DNA from 3 places in the Duganella caerulea genome. Region 1 is predicted to be linked to each of the others. Evidence: predicted binding sites of a transcription regulator. Region 1 holds the regulator's gene; each other region holds the start of a gene.
The links. Region 1 encodes sigma-54, which starts transcription at its own class of promoters, with help from an activator protein. Its sites were predicted from a motif close to TGGCANGNAANCTGCTTT; they were not measured.

Region 1 (6,059 bases):
GTGGCCGTGCCCAACGGCCGCGCCGAAGTGCTGGAGCGCGCCCACCACACCACGGTGGCCGCCGGCGGCCGCGGCGCCGTGCGCGAAGTGTGCGAACTGCTGCTGCACGCGCAGGGCACGTATGAGCGCGTGATGGCGCAGTTCCTGGTTTGACGAGGACCGAGCATGCATAAGAGAACAGCCCACCGCTGGCAGTTGACCATCGTGATGGTGGTCGGTGTGTTTGTCGCCGTCGGCAGCTTCTGGCTGGTGCAGGTGGTCAACCAGGCCGGCCAGCAGGCGCAGGCCGACCAGCATCGCGACGAGCCGGACTACATCATCGACCGCTTCAGCATGGTACGCATGAACAAGACCGGCCAGCCGGCCTACATCATCTCCGGCGAGAAGCTGACCCACCGGCCGGTCGGCGACGCGTCCGACATCGACAAGCCGTACGTGCACAGCCTGTCGGGCGACCAGCCGCCGATGAATATGCATGCCGACACCGCCCATGTCGATCAGGGCAATACGCGCGTCAAGCTCAGTGGTAATGTGGACGTGGTGCGCCCGGCCACGCCGAAGGCGCAGGCGCTGCGCATGACGACATCGACCCTGACGGTGTATCCGGACGAGGAACGGATGGAAACCACCGCGCCGGTGGCGCTGGAGATCGGCAACGCCACCGCCAACGGCGTCGGCATGAAGGCCAACAACGCCACCCGCGAAGTGCAGCTGGGCGGACGCGGGCAGCTGGTGCTGCCGCCGCGCCCCGGCCATTGAAGAACCAACGATGAAGAATGGAATGACGATGAAAAAATTGATATTGTCGGCCGCCGTGCTGCTGATGGCGGCCTGTGCCGCCCACGCGGAAAAAGCCGACTCCACCAAGCCGACCACGATCCAGTATGACGATCTGCAGATTGATGACGTCAAGCAGGTCAAGACGCTGATCGGCAATGTGATCCTGACGCGCGGCACCTTGCTGCTGAAGTCGCCCAAGGCGGTGATGACCACCGACCCGGAAGGCTATGACTTCGTCGTGCTGACCAGCACGCCGGGCACGCCGGCCACCTTCCGCCAGAAGCGCGACGGCGCCGGCGACCAGTGGGTCGAGGGCGAGGCCGAGCGCATCGAATACAGCAACAAGACCGACCTGGTCAAGCTGTTCTCCAAGGCCAAGGTGCGCCGCCTCGAAGGCGGCCGCCTCAGCGACGAGGTCAACGGCGAGTTTATTTCCTACGACAGCCGCAAGGAACAGTTCGCCGTGAAGAACACCGTCACCGGCGAGAGCAAGCCGGGCGCCGGCCGCGGCACCATGGTGATCCAGCCGACCATCCGTCCGGCCGCGCCGGCCACCACGCCAGCAACGACGCCAGCCGCGTCGACGCCACCGGCCACGGAGAAGTGAGCATGGAACCATCCTGCGGTAGCACCCTGATCGTACGCGGCCTGCAAAAGACCTATGGCAAGCGCCAGGTCGTGCATGACGTCTCCCTGCAAGTGGAATGCGGCGAAGTGGTGGGCCTGCTCGGCCCCAACGGCGCCGGCAAGACCACCTCGTTCTACATGATCGTCGGCCTGGTGCCGTCGGACGCCGGCAGCATCGACATCAGCGGCACCGACATCTCCTCGCTGCCGATCCACCGCCGCGCCTCGCTCGGCTTGTCCTACCTGCCGCAGGAAGCGTCGGTGTTCCGCAAGCTGACGGTGGAAGAAAATATCCGCGCCGTCCTCGAAATCCAGAAAGTGGACGGCAAGCCTTTATCCAAGGCTGCCATTGATGAACGGCTCAACACCCTGCTGGCCGATTTGCAGATCGAAAAGCTGCGCGAGAACCAGGCGCTGTCGCTCTCGGGCGGCGAGCGCCGCCGCGTGGAGATCGCGCGCGCACTGGCCACCAACCCGCGCTTCGTGCTGCTCGACGAACCATTCGCCGGGGTCGACCCGATCGCCGTGATTGAGATCCAGCGCATCGTGCGCTTCCTCAAGGAACGCGGCATCGGCGTCCTCATTACCGATCACAATGTGCGCGAGACGCTGGGCATCTGCGACCGCGCATATATCATCAACCAGGGCACGGTATTGGCTTCAGGCCGGCCAGACGACATCATCGCCAACGAATCGGTGCGTCGCGTGTATCTGGGTGAACACTTCCGTATGTAAAACCCATGAAACAGTCTTTGCAACTGCGCACGTCGCAGCACCTCGCGCTGACGCCTCAGCTGCAGCAGTCGATCCGGCTGCTGCAACTGTCGACGCTGGAGCTGCATCAGGAACTGGAACAGCTGCTGACCGATAATCCGCTGCTGGAGCGCCTTGACGACCCGCTGGACCGCTCGCTGCGGCTGCTGTCGGACGGCGCCATCAGCCAGCAAGCCCCGGTCGGCGACGCGCCGCCGGAAGGCCCGCCCAACGCCCAGGAGGCGCCCGCCGCCGACGCCGACAACTACGACGGCCCGGCCGCCGACACCGAAAGCACCAGCAGCGACGCCGACGTCGACTGGAGCGACGCCGGCCGCAGCAAGGCGCCCGACGACGAGGATGCGCGTCCGCAACTGGAGGCCAGCCATTGCACGCTGCGCGAGCACCTGATGGAGCAGATGCGCGTGACGGTGCTGGAGATGCGCGACCGCGCGCTGGTCGAGCTGATCATCGACGCGCTGGACGAGAACGGCTACCTGGAGGAAGCGCTGGAAGAGATCCACGCCCGCCTGCCGGAAGAGCTGGAGGTCGACCTCGACGAACTGCGCACCGCGCTGTCGCTGCTGCAAAGCTTCGACCCGATGGGCGTGGGTGCGCGCAACGCGTCCGAATGTCTGGCGTTGCAGATCAAGCGCCTGCCGGGCATTCCGATGGTCACGCGGCGCATGGCGCTGGCCATCGTGGAAAATCATTTGACCTGGTTTGCCCAGCGCGACTTCAACAAATTGAAGAAGGCCCTGCTGTGCGACGACGAGGATTTGCGCGAGGCACAAACCGTCATTCGCCAGTGCAATCCGCATCCGGGCTCGGCGTTCGCGTCGGACGTGTCGGACTACGTGGTGCCGGACGTGATCGTCAAGAAATCGCGCAACGGCTGGCAAGTAAGCCTCAACAACGACGTCATGCCGCGCCTGCGCGTGAACGCCATGTACGCCAACCTGCTCAAGCAGGGAAAAGGCGAGGGCGCGATGGGCGCGCAGCTGCAGGAAGCCAAGTGGCTGATCAAGAATATGCGCCAGCGTTTCGACACGATCTTGCGCGTCGCACAAGCGATAGTAGAACGACAAAAGAACTTTTTCTCGCATGGCGCGGTCGCCATGCGCCCCCTTGTGCTTCGCGAAATTGCTGATACACTGGGTCTACACGAGAGCACTATTTCTCGTGTAACAACTCAAAAATATATGCTGACCCCGCATGGCATGTTTGAGTTGAAATATTTCTTTGGTAGCCATGTCGCCACCGAAGCGGGGGGGGAAGCAAGTTCGACGGCGATACGCGCACTCATCGTGCAATTGACAGGAGCAGAAGACCCGAAAAATCCTTTATCCGACAGTAAGATTGCGGACATGCTGGGAGAACAAGGCATGGTGATTGCGCGACGAACTGTTGCCAAATATCGCGAAGCTTTAAAGATCCCGCCAGTCAGTCTCCGCAAGTCTTTGTAGTTACTTGGTTCCTGCGCGCCCGGTAGCAATGGGCCCCGCACTAACCGTAAGAAGCGACATTATCTTTAGGAGTGTGTATGAATCTCACCATCAGTGGACATCATCTCGAAGTGACCTCGGCCATCCGTGAATACGTGCAGAGCAAGCTGGAACGCGTCACCCGCCACTTTGATCAAGTGATTGATATTGCTGTCATCCTGACCGTAGATAACCTTAAAGAGAAAGAGAAACGCCAGAAGGCTGAAATCAACCTGCGCATGTCGGGCAAGACCGTCTACGTGGAAAGCCTGTCCCAGGACCTGTACGCCGCCATCGACACCTTGGTCGACAAGCTGGATCGGCAGGTCATGAAGTACAAAGCCAAGGTCCAAGAGCACGGTCACGATGCGATCAAGCATCTCCCGGACAGCTACGAACCCGCTGCCGCCGCCCTATAACAACGGCCCCGGCACCATCAAACTAAGGGCGCACTGGCGCCCTTTTTTGCGCCCGCATAGAATAGGGTTTTCACCACTATCCTGCGCACCTCATGAGCGAATACGTCCACACCAGCGTCAGCAACGGAACCGGCTTCATCACGCTGGACCGGCCCAAGGCCTTGAACTCTTTATCGCTGGCGATGGTGCGCGACATCACGCACGCGCTGATGGCATGGCGCGACGACAGCGGCGTGGCCGCCGTGGTCATCCGCAGCAGCAGCGAGAAGGCCTTCTGCGCCGGCGGCGACATCCGCTTCTTCTACGACGCCGGCCGCGCCACGCCGCAGGGCGGCAGCGCGCAGGTGGAGGACTTCTTCACCGAGGAGTACGCGCTCAATCACCTGATCCATTTCTATCCCAAGCCCTACATCGCGCTGATGGACGGCGTGGTCATGGGCGGCGGCATGGGCGTGGCGCAGGGCGGCCCCGATTGCCGCGTGCGCATCGTCACCGAGCGGACCAAGATGGCCATGCCGGAGGTGAACATCGGCCTGTTCCCGGATGTGGGTGGTAGCTACTTCCTGTCGCGCGCGCCGGGCAAGCTGGGCTGCTATCTCGGCGTGACCGGCGTGACCATAGCCGCGGCCGACGCGCTGTACGCTGGCCTGGCCGACCACTACGCGCCGGCGGATGCGATGGAGGTCTTGTCGGCCATCCTGGAATCGACCGCGGGCGCGGAACTGGCCGAGGCCATCGCCGCCTTCGCGGAGCCGTTCAAGGGCGCGGCGGGCGACAGCAAGCTGGCGGCCGAGCGCGCCGCCATCGACCGCCACTTCGGCGCCGGCTCGGTGCCGGCCATCATCGCCTCGCTGAAAACGGACGACAGCGCCTTCGCGCAAAAGACATTGCAGGTCATGGCCACGCGCTCGCCGCTGATGATGTGCGTGACGCACGAGCTGGTCGAACGCGGCGCCGCGCTGGACGTGGCCGGCTGCCTGCGCATGGAGCGCACGCTGGTGCGCCACAACTTCGAGGATGGCGAAGTGATCGAAGGCGTGCGCGCGCTGGTCATCGACAAGGACAACGCGCCGCAATGGAAGCCGGCCTCGCTGGACGAGGTGGACGCCGCCATGGTGCAGCGCTTCTTCCAGCCGGTGTGGCCGGACTACGCCCACCCGCTGCGTCACCTGGATTGAGTCGCGTCGGCAGTGCCGGCGATCGTCAGTCTTAGTCCGAACGACTTCATCAACGCCAGCGTTTTCTTCAGGGATGGCTCACCGCCCAATTGGGTGAGCCCCTGCGCCTTCGCGACGACATCCAGCGCTGCGGCGATATGTGCGGCATCTCCGGTTTCGAAAGCGTCAGCCATGAATGCTTCGATGGCCTCGCGGCTGCCGAGTGCCTGTGCCGGATCGTAAGGAAAAAATTTCTCAGCCATGATCTAGCCTCCATTGACGAGCGATGCGTTTCGCGGCCCGCACGCGGTAACCGGGGCGAGATCGCCGGCGCCTACTGCTCGCGGTGGCGCAGGATGACGCGTTCGGATTGCTGGAAGTAGGCCGCCAGCTGCTCGGCCATGTAGACCGAGCGGTGCTGGCCGCCGGTGCAGCCCACCGCCACCGTCAGGTAGCTGCGGTTATCGGTCTTGAAGGACGGCAGCCACTTCTCGACGAAGACGCGGATGTCGTTCATCAGGTCCAGCGCGCTCGGCTGGGCGTTGAGGAAGTCGATCACCGGCGCGTCGCGCCCGGTCAGCGGACGCAGGGTCAGGTCGTAGTAGGGATTGGGCAGCGCCCGCACGTCGAACACGAAGTCCGCGTCCAGCGGCACGCCGAGCTTGAAGGCGAACGATTCAAAGAACAGGGTCAGCGGCGCGCGTTCGGCCGCCACCAGGTCCTTGACCCAGGCGCGCAATTTGTTGGCGCTCAGTTCCGAGGTGTCGATCACATGGCCCAGCTGTTCGATGGTCGACAGCCGCTCGCGTTCTTCCGAAATGCATTCGATCAGCGTGCGC
Region 2 (6,059 bases), on a different contig from region 1:
GTGTCGGTGTCCACCGCCCAGGTGTCGGCGGCATACAACCCGGCCGTACGCGAATGGCCGCTGACCGACGATCCGGCCTCCTGTTCGGCATTCGTATCCGGCACGACCGAGCGGTCCGGGGCAAAGCCGGCATCCTGCTCGTACTGCGCGAAGGCGACGCTGCCACGGTCGAACGCAAGCCCTGTGGTGAGTTGATGTCGGCCGGCGTCCTTGCTCAAATGGGCGCTGAATCCCTGGCTGCTTTGGCGGGTCTCTGTCGTGTTGTAGCTGGCAGGGTAAGGGCTATCGCCCCCGGCATAGGCATCGTTGATGTCGCCGTTGACGGTGGTGCGCCGGCTATTGCGCGCGTACACGGCGGTGCTCAACTCCGTATGGTCGTCGAAGCGATGGGTCATGCTGAAGACGACCTGGCGCAAGCGGTTGCGGGTTTCGTCGGGCGAGGTGTAGACGGCGCGGCGGTTTTGTTCATACAGGTCATCGGGCAGCAGGCCATTGCCCACCAAGCGGCTTTGGCCGGCCAGCAGCGCGATGCTCCACTCGTTGTCGCCGGCGGCGCCGGCCAGCTTGACGTAGGCATTGGCCAGCCGGCCGTCGGAATGATCGCGCCAGCCCTTGTCGTTGAAAGCCGTACCTGCGATGAAGAGATTCCAGCGCCCGCCGCTGTCGTAGCCATAAGCCAGGTCGGCTCGACGCTGGCCGTTGCTGGCACCTGACATGCCCAGATCCGCGCCCGGGTGATTTTTCCCGGACTTGGTGGTCAACACCAGCGCGCCGCCCAGCGTATTCAAGCCATACAGAGGATTGGATCCCGGCGCCAGCATCACACTGCCGATCGCCGCCTCGGGTAGCATGTCCCAGTTAACCACGTCGCCAAACGGTTCATTCACGCGTACTCCGTCCAGGTAGACGGAAATGCCCTGCGACGCGCCCAGCACCGGCGAGGCGCGAAACCCGCGATAGGTGATATCGTTCTGGAACGGGCTGCCCGACACCTCGTTGACGTTCACGCCGGTCAGATTGCGCGCCATGAACTCGCTGAGGTTTTGGCCGGCAGCGGCGCCCACCTCGGCGGCATTTGCCGTTTGCACCTGGTACGGCAGCTGGTTGCGGTCCACTCCCAGGCCGGGCAAGGGCGCGACGCCGACGACATCCACCGACAGCATCGCGGTAGCCGGATAGACCACCATCGTGGCATCGACCGCCGCAGCCGCGCCGCATGCCAGCAGCATGGCGCTTGCCACCGAATAGCCGCGCATCACGGCATCTGCTCGTGCACGCCGTGCCGGGCAAAGATGGCTTGCAGTTCGCCGCTGGCCTTCATGTCGTTGACGGCCACCTGGAGCAGGCGCGCCATTTCCTGGTCGTCCTTGCGCACCGCCATACCCACCGCCCACCCTGCGCGAGGCAGGCGCTGGAACGCCACCTCGTTCAGCGGAAAAGCGGGATCGTCGCGGAATACCGAATCGATCTCCGAGCGGTTGGCCAGCACGGCGTCGAGTTGGCCGGCCTTGAGCTGCTCCAGCGCTTCGGCAGCGGTGTCGAAAATCCGCACCTTGTCGCGGAAGCGCCCATTGCCTTCGCCCAGCAGCACCATCGCCGCGATGGAGACCTTCTCGACACCGATGGTCTTGCCGTTCAATGCGTCGATGCCGTCGAACACCGGCATGCTGCGCGCACTGCGCACCAGCCGCACCGTCTCGACGTGATACGGCGCGAAGATGGTGACCTTGCCGTTTTCGTTCATCAGCTGAGGCTCGACCGGCACGTGCAGCATGATGTCGGCCGGCCCGTAACCCAGGTAGTGCCCCTTCCAGACCATGTTGCGCAGGTCGTCGCCAAGGTTTTCGCCGGCGGGAAAAGGCAGCAGGCTTAATTTCAGGCCAAGCTTCGAGGCCAGCGCCTGCGCAACCTCCACATCGATGCCGGCGCCCCGATCCGAGAACGGCGCGAACTGTTCATACACCGCCACCTTAAGCGAACCGGATAGACGGATCTTGTCCCACTCCGCATGCGCGGGTGCGGTGGCCACCAGCAGTGCAGCGACGAGGGCAAGCAACGCGCCTGCGCGCGAACGAAAATTCGACATGGTCTGCTCCTCGATCAGTTGGCGGCGTCGCGGCGGGCTTCAAGATAGGTCTTGATGGCCCACATGGCTTCCTGATTGAACACGCCCTCGAACGGCGGCATGTACACGGCGCCGTTGCGCACCTTGCCATGCCGGATCGAGGTCAGGAAGTAGTTGTCGGTCTCCTTGTAGCAAGCCTTCTTCTTGTTGTCGTTTTTGACGTCGGTACAATCGCGGTCCAGCTGGCGCAGGTCCGGCGCGATGCCACCGGTGACCGCCTCCAGCCCGTGACAGCGGGCGCAGTTCTGGTTATAAGCGGACGTCCCTATTTTTAGCGCAAGCTTGTTGCCGCGATAAGGGTTCTGGTCCAGCCATTTCTCGCCGAGTGGCGTCAGGCCGGTGGTGTCCACCGCCTGCGGCACAACGTTGCCGTGGGCGGTGGCGTAGAGGGAGGTCGTGGCCGCGGCAGCGATGACGGTCACGATGGCGAAGATGCGGAATGGATGATGCATGGTTGTCTCCTGGCTGTTTTAATGAGTGATATACAGCCATTGAGCAAATGCCATGCCACGCATTTCCCTCCTTGATCCATCGCACACCTGCTCCAATCTGGAACAGCTGTCACACCCCCGCTGTTCAACGCAGGCTGACGGTCTGGCGCTTCCAGGCCCGGTCCTGCCAGCGATAGAACATGCTGAGAGAGGAAGGCTTGTCGGCGGTCTTCAGCGTCGCCAGCGTATTGATCTCCACCAGTTCGAAACTGCGCTTGAATTTGCCGTCAACACGGGCCTCCCGCGCCACCAGCATGTTCTGCGAGCCGGGCACCCAGCCTGCGAATTCGGCATAGCCGATATCGGGATCGGCGGCGGCAGGCGGCAGCACGTCGACCAGCCAGCCCGCGCTGGTCTGGTGGAACAGCCACATCTCGCGCCAGCCATCCATCGGTTGTACCGCCAGCGACAGCGCCGTGTTCTGTGCGTTGGCTTGCGCGGACGCCGGCCATACGACGCCGTAGCTGCAGCGGCGTGCCAGCGCATGCTGCTGATCGTGTTTTGCATCGACCAGCGCGACGCAGGTTTCCCCCGGCTGACCTGCCATCGCCTGCACATGCAAGCCGCTGGCGGAAGGCGTCACCGGGCTGGCGGCGGCCCAACGTATGCTGCCCACGCGCACGCCGGCATCGGCGAAAGCGCTCGCGTCGTCCTCGGTCAGCTCGGCGGGATCGACCATCCCCAGTTCATCCAGCGCGCGCTGCGCCGGCTGCGTTGCTGGCTCACCCTTGCGCGCCCGGGCGAAAGCCACCGACGACCACACCGCCGCGCGTCGCATATGGATACGGTTACGCATGTGGGGCGCAAGATCCTTCAGGTCCACGCGCTCCAGTACCTCGGCGCGCCAGTCGTCAAGCGCCACGCGAGCGCCGGGACGCAATGCCGGGTCCACGCATTCCTGGCGCGTCAAGCCGAGTATCGCGGTCGCGCGCTGCTGCGGCTCCGACAGCATCGCCAGCACGCGGCGAAACGCTTCGCCGTCGTAGCATAATTGCATGCGTCCCTCCCGTTCAAAGCTGCGGATACCGACGCCGTAGTTGGCGACCACCTCCAGGTGCGCGGCGATCGTGGCATCGCCCTGCTTGCCCTGCTTGGCGGATGCGCGTCGCGCCAGCCGTTCAGCCATTGTGCCCAGTGCGTCGAAGGGTTCCGCCGTGATCGCACTGACCGGAGCGGCCTTCAGGTAAGCCGCCGCGTAGCTGATGCCCAGCGATTCCGCTCCCGGCGTATCGCGCAGGAAGCGCACTACCGACAGCAATTCCGGCGCGTCCGCCGGCGCCAGCGAAACCCTGCGCACCTGCGAGGCGCGAATGTAGCCCGCACGCTCGCGGCGATAGTCGTAGACCTGCAGGAAGTCCTGCTTCTCGCCGCGAATCTCCAGGCTATCACCCTGCCACAGGACGGCCTGCTGCTGGGCCGCATCCTTGGGAGCGGCGCGCAGCGCGGCCTGGTCCTGCGTAACGATCGCCAGTACGGCGGCGGCTGCAATCATCGACATGATTATTGGCCTTCCTTGACGTCGTCCGAAACTTCACCGCTGACCGTCGCCAGGCGCGGCTGCTTGCCACGCTGGCCGCCAAGCAGCGCAGAGCCTATAAATCCGCCATCGGTCGGCGACGGCGCGATGATGACCGAGACCTTGTCCGATAATTTGTCCGCCATCGTTTTCTGGATCAGCAGCGGATTGCGAGTAATCAGATCACCTTCGCGCTCCATCTGCGCGGCGGCCACCTTGCCGACCAGCTCCTGGCGATAGGCCTCCGCATCCGCCAGTTTGCGACGGGAATCGGCCTCGCCGGCGGCTTCGATAACCCGCGCTTGGGCATTGCCCTCGGAGGTTTTGATGCGCGCCATTTTCTCCGCCTCGGCCTCCAGCTTGCGCTGCTCGATCTGCTTCTCCTTGAATGGCAGCACATGCGCCATCGCCTGCTCCTGCGCCCTGGCCGCGATGATCTGCTCATTGCCCGCCGCTTCGGCGGCCTTCTCACGGCGAATTTTTTCCGCATCCGCCTCCAAGGCGGTTTGCTTGACCTGCTTCTCCTTCAGCTCCAGCGTGTAGCGCATCTTCTCCGTTTCCAGTTCCTCGGCCAGCAGCTTCTCCATGCCCGCCTGATACTCTGCAGGCAGCGTGATCTTGCCGATGGTGATGCCGCGCAGCGTGACGCCGTCCGCCGCCAGCTTGGGTTTAAGCTCCGCCTCGATCGCCTGCTGGATCTCGGCACGCTTGGTCGAGAAGATCTCACGCACCGTGTAACGCGTGAACACCTTGTAGATCACGCCCTGCACCGCCGGCTCGACGATGGAGCCATTGATATCCGGCGGCAGCGACTGCGCCATCGCGGCGACGCGGTTCACATCCAGCGCATAGCGCACCGACATGTCCACGCCCAGCGCCAGACCTTCAACCGACTGGAGCGGCGCCTTGTCGCTGCCGCTCGGGCGGTACACCTGGTCGCGCAGCGACACCTGCCGCAACACGTGCACGCCAGGCACCAGGAATACCGCACCATCGCGCACGGTGATGGCGGAGCCGGTCAGCTGATTGGTGCGGATGCCCAGGCTTCCAGGCGCCAGTTTGGCGATCGGCGGATGCGTCGCCAGACCGTAGACAGCGGCGCCGGCAAGGCCCAACGCCACCACCATCGCGCCATTGCGGCGCATGCCGTTCACCGCAGCGCCGGCGCCGCCGCTCAACGCCGCGCGCACTGCCTGCACCATCCGCTTGATCCGTTCCGCCATGATATTCACCTACTCCCGGTTGATTGATTTAAGGGCTAATCCCTGACATGCATGGTGCGCCGGGTGTGGCGGAAGTATCAACGCCGCAGCCGTCCCGGTATCCTCCGGCGCTGTGAAGAAATCCTCACAGCCGGTTTGTGACTTTTTGCGTAAAACCGTGGATACTCGTCGCATTGACAGTCAGTGGAGTACAACATGGCCAAAGTCGCCGTCATCGAGGACGATCTGCCGACCAGCAACCAGCTGCGGGCGTGGATTGAATCGGCGCGGCCTGGCATCGTGGTCGACCAATGGTTCAGCCGCGACGACGCCGAGGCGGCCATCGCGCGCGAACGCTACGACCTGGTGGTGCTCGACATCGAATTGGGACGCGAGCGCCATGCCGGCGTCGCCATCATCAACGCCATCAACAAGCGGCACGCCACGCCGGTGCTGGTTGTATCGGCGATGCCAGCCACCATCTACCGCAGCATCATGAAGGCGCTGGACGCCTGGGACTATCTGCAGAAAGCCACGTTCGAGGAATCCGACTTCATCGAAACCTTCCTGGAGATTTTGCGTTCAGTGAAGGAAAAAGCGGAGCCGGCGCATGCCGCCGATGAGCTGAGCATGGACCCGCTGCGCCAGCGCACACCGACCTGGCGCGGCCATCGCATCAACCTGCCGCTGACGGCGCAGCGCATCCTGGCGGCGCTGTTCGCGCG
Region 3 (6,059 bases), on a different contig from region 1:
TCGTGTTCGATTTCGATAAACAGTTCGGTATCGGCCAGGCGGATGCGGTCCCCTTTGGTGGGGCCGAACATTTCCGAGTAGGCGCGGCGCGAGATTGTAACCATGTCAGCCTTTAGGTGGATTGGGGTCCAGCTTGCCCATTACTTTGCCATTGAAGCCGAACACCTTCTGGTCGCCGCCCAGCTTCACCAGTTCCACCGTGCGCTGCTGGCCCGGTTCGAAACGGACGGCGGTGCCGGCGGCGATATTCAGCCGCATGCCGTAGGCCTTCCAGCGCTCGAACTTGAGCTCCGTGTTGACTTCAAAAAAATGAAAATGCGATCCGACCTGCACCGGCCGGTCGCCCTGGTTGGTCACCACGACGGTCGCGGTGGCGCGGCCTTCATTGAGGCCGATCTCGCCCTCTTCGAGCATGTATTCACCTGGGATCATGGCGATCTCCTTCACGGGATGGGGTTGTGGACGGTCACCAGCTTGCTCCCGTCGGGGAACGTCGCTTCGACCTGGATGTCGGGGATCATTTCGGGGATGCCTTCCATGACGTCGGCACGCGTAAGGATGCGGGTGCCGTCGGACATCAGCTGCGCGACGGTTTTGCCGTCGCGCGCACCTTCCATGATGGCGCAGGTGATCAGCGCCACCGCTTCCGGGTAGTTCAACTTCAGGCCGCGCGCGAGGCGGCGTTCCGCCACGATGCCGGCGGTGAAAATCAGCAGTTTGTCTTTTTCTCTTGGTGTCAGGTCCATGGCGTTTCTCGGGTTTGTCTCTCAGGTTTGCCAGATGCGCGGCGTGACGGCCGCGCGACCCAGCAGGTGCGAGCGCACGCGGCGCCAGACGGTGAGCATCAGGCGGCGTGCGGTCTCGCTGTCGTCGCCCAAGTGGCGCGCCACCAGCACGCCCTTGGTTTGCGTGACGCCGAAAACGTGGTCGCCGTCGGCCTGGATGTCGGTGCGGATCTCGGACAGCACGGCGGCGGGCAGCGGCTTGCCGGCGGCGATCAGCGTGGCGCAGACGGTCCTGCCGTTGAGCGCCAGCGGGCTGTCGAGGCGACCTCCCAGCATCGCGCCCTGCTCCCACCAGATCAATTTGCCGTCGCGGCGGATGCTGCTGCGCTGGGCCACGGTGCCGGTGTTGAAGCTTTCGCCGGAGCCGCGCCGGCCCATGCAAAGGATCTCGCAGCCGATGTAGGTCGCGCCTTCGGCCAGCTCGATGTGCTGGTCCAGCGCCACGTTAGCGGTATCAAAAAAGATGGTCTCTTGCGGCAGCCATTCCAGTGCGGCGCCCGCGCCCACAGTCAGGCGCACATGCTGGCGCGAGACCTTGCCGTTGGCCTTGTACCACTTGGCGGCGCCCGGCGTGGTGATGAAGGCATGCGCCTGCGCGCCCACGCCGACATCGATCGCCAGCTGGTCGCCGCCCACCACACCGCCCGGCGGATGCACGACGATGGCGTGGCACACCTTGGCGTCCTCCGGGTACAGCGCCTTCTGCACGCGCAGCGGGCCATAGTGCTGGTTGTCGAACAGGCGCGTGGTGCCGCCGTCGTCGGCAAAACCGAGCGTGAGGCTGGCCTGCCATGCGCTATGGCCGGCGGCGTGTTCTCTGGATGCGGTGGTATCGGGCATGGCTAACGTAATGCAATCGTCATGCCAGCCGAATCGCGCGCCACAGACGACGTAAAGACTTATTTCGCACCAAAGGGAATCTCGCGCACCAAATCAGTGCACTCATGACACGCGCCGAGTTTTACTTTTGTCTTTTTTGCTTGTAAAATAAACACCATTTTGATTTTCGACCAAGGACAAGCAATGCGCTTCTCGACTTTTGCAGCCGCTGCGGCGGTTACCCTGGCACTGGCTCCGGCCGCACACGCCACCGGCTTCGGCGCCAACCTGATCACCAACGGTAACGCCGAAACCGGCAACACCGCAGGCTGGAACACCACCTCCGCATTCACCGTGGTGCAGTACGGCGCCAGCGGCGGCTTCCCCTTCCCGGCCGATCCGGGTCCGTCCGACCGCGGCACCTACTTTTTCGCCGGCGGCGAGAGCAACGCCAAGTCCACCGCCAGCCAGGTCATCGACCTGTCGGCGCTGAGCACCGCGATCAACACCGGCGCCTCGCGCTACGACCTGTCGGCCTGGCTGGGCGGCTATGCATCGCAGAACGACAACGCCACGCTGACCGCCACCTTCTTCGGCAGCGGCGGCGCCGTGCTGTCCAGCGCCAGCCTGGGTCCCGTCTCCAACTCGGAACGCGGCAGCCAGACCGGCCTGCTGCTGCGCGACACACAAGGCTACATTCCGGTCGGCGCACTCAATGTCGGCATCACGCTGACCATGACCCGCGACGCCGGCTCGTACAACGACGGCTATGCGGACAACCTGTCCTTCGCGGTGGCCACCGCGCCGGTGCCGGAAGCCGATACCTACGCCATGCTGCTGGGCGGCCTGGCCTTGCTGGGCGTGGTCGCCAAGCGCAAACAGCGCAAGGTTTAAGCCTGATCGTTGCGCCGTAATCAAGGGAGCTTTGCGCCGCGCGGCCTGTTTGCGCGCGGTGCCCGTCCCCATACTGTTTGCTCCCCTAATTGATTAAGTGAGCACAGCATGAAAATATTCGTCACCGGCGCGGCAGGCTTTATCGGCGGTTCCATCGCAGCGGGCCTGGTACGCGCAGGCCATCAGGTGGTCGGCCTGGTACGCAATCCCGAACAACTGCAGGAAGTCGCCTCGATCGGCGTGACCGGCGTGGTCGGCACCCTCGACGACCGCGATCTGCTGATCGCCCAGGCCAAGGCGGCGGATGCCGTCATCAACGCCGCCAGCAGCGACAACCGCGCCGCCGTCGAAGCCTTCATCGACGCACTGGCCGGCAGCGGCAAGGTATTCCTGCACACCAGCGGTTCCAGCATCGTCAGCGACGCCTCCGGCGGCGAAGCCACGGACCGCATCTACTTCGAAGACCAACTCCCCGCCCCCACCGCCGACAAGGCCGCGCGCGTCGCCATCGACGACCTGGTGCTGGCGGCCGCCGGCAAAGGCGTGCGCTCGGCGGTGCTGTGCAATACGCTGATCTACGGCGACGGCGCGCTGCCGCGCGACAGCGTGCAGCTGCCACGCCTGATCAAGCAGGCCCGCAAGAGCGGCATCGTGCGCCACGTGGGGCGCGGCTTGAACATCTGGTCCAATGTCCACATCGACGACGTGGTCGAGCTGTATCTGCTGGCGTTGGAAAAGACCGAGGCTGGCGCGTTCTACTTCGTCGAAAGCGGCGAGGCCTCGTTCCGCGACATGAGCGCGGCCATCGCCCGCGCGCTGGGACTGGGCGAGCCGCAGGACTGGCCGCTGGATCAGGCCAAGGAGGAATGGGGCTACGAGATGGCTTCCTACGCGCTGGGCTCCAACAGCCGCGTGCGGGGACAACGGGCGCGCACGCAGCTGGGCTGGAAGCCGCATGGCCCGTCGGTGTTCGAATGGATCGCCAAGCAGTGATTGCTTTTTAAATAAAATTCCGCTACCGTGTGGGCGGGGCGGATCCTTCAAGCCGGCCTGTCTTTGCTTCGGCAGGGACAGCCTCTACGGGGCTACCCCGTGGGATTTTTAATGTTCAGCATTTCGCCGCATGAGCGCCGTTGCGCTACCGCGCAAGATAGCTCACGCATCACGAGACTCGTTGAAGGCTCTCCGCTCCTTTCACTACGCATGACGATTGCAAAACTTACCGCGTTGGCGCTGGCCGATACGATGCTGGCTTCGGACGGCAGCGTGGACAAGCTGATTGCGGCATGCAGCCGCGTTTTCGGCGCGCAGCAGCCGTGGGCGCCGAAGATATGCGCGGCGCTCAGCGAACGGACTGGCCGGAACTTCCACTGCTTCAGCCGGCGCGAGATCGCCGACATCCTGCTCCATCTTCTCGGCCACGGCCACGACCACGACGACGAAGAAGAGCGGCCCTTCATCGAGCTGCCGGCGGTGCGGCGCTATTGCATCGACCCGCCGATACGCCCGCCGCGGGACGAGTGGTCCGCCGCGCTGGCGCTGCCGGAACTGCCCACGGTGGGCGCGCTGGCCGCGTGGCTGGACGAACCGGTGGATGCGCTGAACTGGTTCGCCGACCAATGGCGCGTTGAGAGCGGCCAGCAATCGCGCCTGCAGCATTACCACTATCGCTGGGTGCCGAAGCGCAGCGGCGGCCTGCGCCTGATCGAGATCCCCAAGGCGCGGCTGCGGCGCATCCAGCAGAAAATCCTCCGTCAGCTGCTGGACCGCTTGCCGCCGCATCCGGCCGCGCATGGCTTCCTGCGCGGACGCTCCTGCGTCACGCACGCCGCGCTGCACGCGGGCCGGCGCATCGTCATCCGCATGGACCTGAAGGATTTTTTCCCGAGCATTCAGTACTCGCGCATCCACGCGCTGTTTGAAAAGCTGGGCTACCCGCCGGCCGTCGCCGGAACGCTGGCGCGGATCTGCGTCAACCGCGCGCCGCGCGGCGTGTTCCGCGAACCGATGGAAGGCGGCTCGCTGCCGTGGGCCGAGCGCCAGGCCCTGAAGTCGCACCATTTGCCGCAAGGCTCCCCTTGCTCGCCGGCGCTGGCCAACCTGTGCGCCTACCGCCTCGACATGCGCCTGCAAGCGCTGGCACAGTCGCTGGGCGCGTCGTACAGCCGCTATGCCGACGACCTGGCGTTTTCGGGAGAACAGGATTTTGCGCGCACCGCGGAGCGGTTCCATATCCAGGTCGCCGCGATCGCGCTCGAAGAAGGCTTCCGCATTCATCCCCGCAAAACGCGGCTGATGCGCGAAGGGACGCGCCAGCAGGTGACGGGCGTGGTCGTCAACGCGCATCCCAACATCGCGCGCGACGAATACGACAGGCTCAAAGCCACGCTGACCAACTGCGCGCGGCATGGGCAGGCCAGCCAGAACCGCGACCGCCATCCCAACTTGCGCGCCTACCTGGCCGGCAGGATTTCCTACGTCGCGATGGTCAACTCGAACCGGGCGCTTAAATTGAAGCGCCTGTTCGACGCCATCGCGTGGCCTGCCTGAGCGAGTCCGCTCACTTTTTCTGCTTGGCGTCGAAGGCTTTTATCAGGTCGCCATCGGGCACGCCCGGCAGCGGAACAGCCTTGCCGTTGAAGGTCAGCTTGCCCTGACGGATTTCGATGGCCGAGCGCAGTTCGCCCTTGTCCATCACCGCGAAGCCTTCGTTCACCAATTTTCCGATCACCACGGCGGCGATGTTCTTGCCAGCCGTCTCGATCTGTTCGGCGGCATTGGGCGCCGACGCATCCACCTGCTTGGCGCCCATCAGGTGCGCCACGTCGTTGACCATGGAAACCGGCAGGCGCACGTCAAGGCGCGCGATAATCTTCTTGGCAAATGCCATCGGCGAGCTGAAATCGGCGTCCACTACCTTGTCGAAATCGATGCGGCCCTTGATCGACGCGGTATTGCCGCGATAGCTGGCGCTGATGTCGTCGATTACCAGGCTGGCGCCGCTCGTCACCATGTTCTTGCCGAAGGCTTTCATGGTCCTCAGCGTCAGCTCTGTCTGGGCATCTTCCGGCAGGCCGCTGCCCTGCACCTTTTTCAATTCGCGATCGGCGTCCGCCAGCGCCTGCGCCGGCATATTCACTACACGCAGGCCGATATTGGCGTGCTCGATGGACGCGCCACCAAACAGGATCGACTTGATCGAGAAACCGTAGTTCAGGTCGGCCTTCTTGCCGTGGAGCGCGATGCCGAAGGCCGCAGACATATCTTCCAGCCGCCAGGTCTCCTTGAAGTCGGAGCTACCCGGCGTCGTTCCGCGCACCACCACCGAACCCACTTTTATCACGCCGTTGCCGTACCAAAGGCCGTCCTTCACGCGCGACTGCTTGAAGTCCATCGACATCTTTTCAAGTGTGCCGCTGCCCGAAGTGCCGAGGATGGACAACGAGGGCCACGTCGCGATGGTATCCATCGTGGTGCCGGCTTTGTTGACGACGGTCCTGGCATTGAGTTCGGCCCACGAAAACGCCACCGCATTTTCGTCCAGATACGTGTGCGGCGCCA

Region 2: the regulator sigma-54 is predicted to act here: its motif matches at 2,618-2,635, upstream of pedF (cytochrome c-550 PedF).
Region 3: the regulator sigma-54 is predicted to act here: its motif matches at 1,635-1,652, upstream of ACUJB0_RS29220 (urease accessory protein UreD).

The regions. Positions count from the first base shown of each region.
Region 1 is NZ_BPWJ01000005.1:63,329-69,387, reverse strand. It holds gene ACUJB0_RS16105 (KdsC family phosphatase) at 1-153, shown strand, start outside; gene lptC (LPS export ABC transporter periplasmic protein LptC) at 166-759, shown strand; gene lptA (lipopolysaccharide transport periplasmic protein LptA) at 788-1,387, shown strand; gene lptB (LPS export ABC transporter ATP-binding protein) at 1,390-2,142, shown strand; gene ACUJB0_RS16085 (RNA polymerase factor sigma-54) at 2,148-3,626, shown strand; gene hpf (ribosome hibernation-promoting factor, HPF/YfiA family) at 3,704-4,063, shown strand; gene ACUJB0_RS16075 (enoyl-CoA hydratase/isomerase family protein) at 4,156-5,241, shown strand; gene ACUJB0_RS16070 (helix-turn-helix domain-containing transcriptional regulator) at 5,229-5,483, opposite strand; gene rapZ (RNase adapter RapZ) at 5,555-6,059, opposite strand, start outside.
Region 2 is NZ_BPWJ01000022.1:14,854-20,912, forward strand. It holds gene ACUJB0_RS31350 (TonB-dependent receptor) at 1-1,256, opposite strand, end outside; gene ACUJB0_RS31355 (substrate-binding periplasmic protein) at 1,256-2,086, opposite strand; gene pedF (cytochrome c-550 PedF) at 2,101-2,577, opposite strand; gene ACUJB0_RS31365 (hypothetical protein) at 2,702-4,114, opposite strand; gene ACUJB0_RS31370 (SPFH domain-containing protein) at 4,117-5,355, opposite strand; gene ACUJB0_RS31375 (response regulator transcription factor) at 5,551-6,059, shown strand, end outside.
Region 3 is NZ_BPWJ01000015.1:7,041-13,099, forward strand. It holds gene ureC (urease subunit alpha) at 1-104, opposite strand, end outside; gene ACUJB0_RS29210 (urease subunit beta) at 106-432, opposite strand; gene ACUJB0_RS29215 (urease subunit gamma) at 444-746, opposite strand; gene ACUJB0_RS29220 (urease accessory protein UreD) at 768-1,625, opposite strand; gene ACUJB0_RS29225 (PEP-CTERM sorting domain-containing protein) at 1,809-2,498, shown strand; gene ACUJB0_RS29230 (NAD-dependent epimerase/dehydratase family protein) at 2,607-3,491, shown strand; gene ACUJB0_RS29235 (reverse transcriptase family protein) at 3,702-5,048, shown strand; gene ACUJB0_RS29240 (DUF945 family protein) at 5,059-6,059, opposite strand, start outside.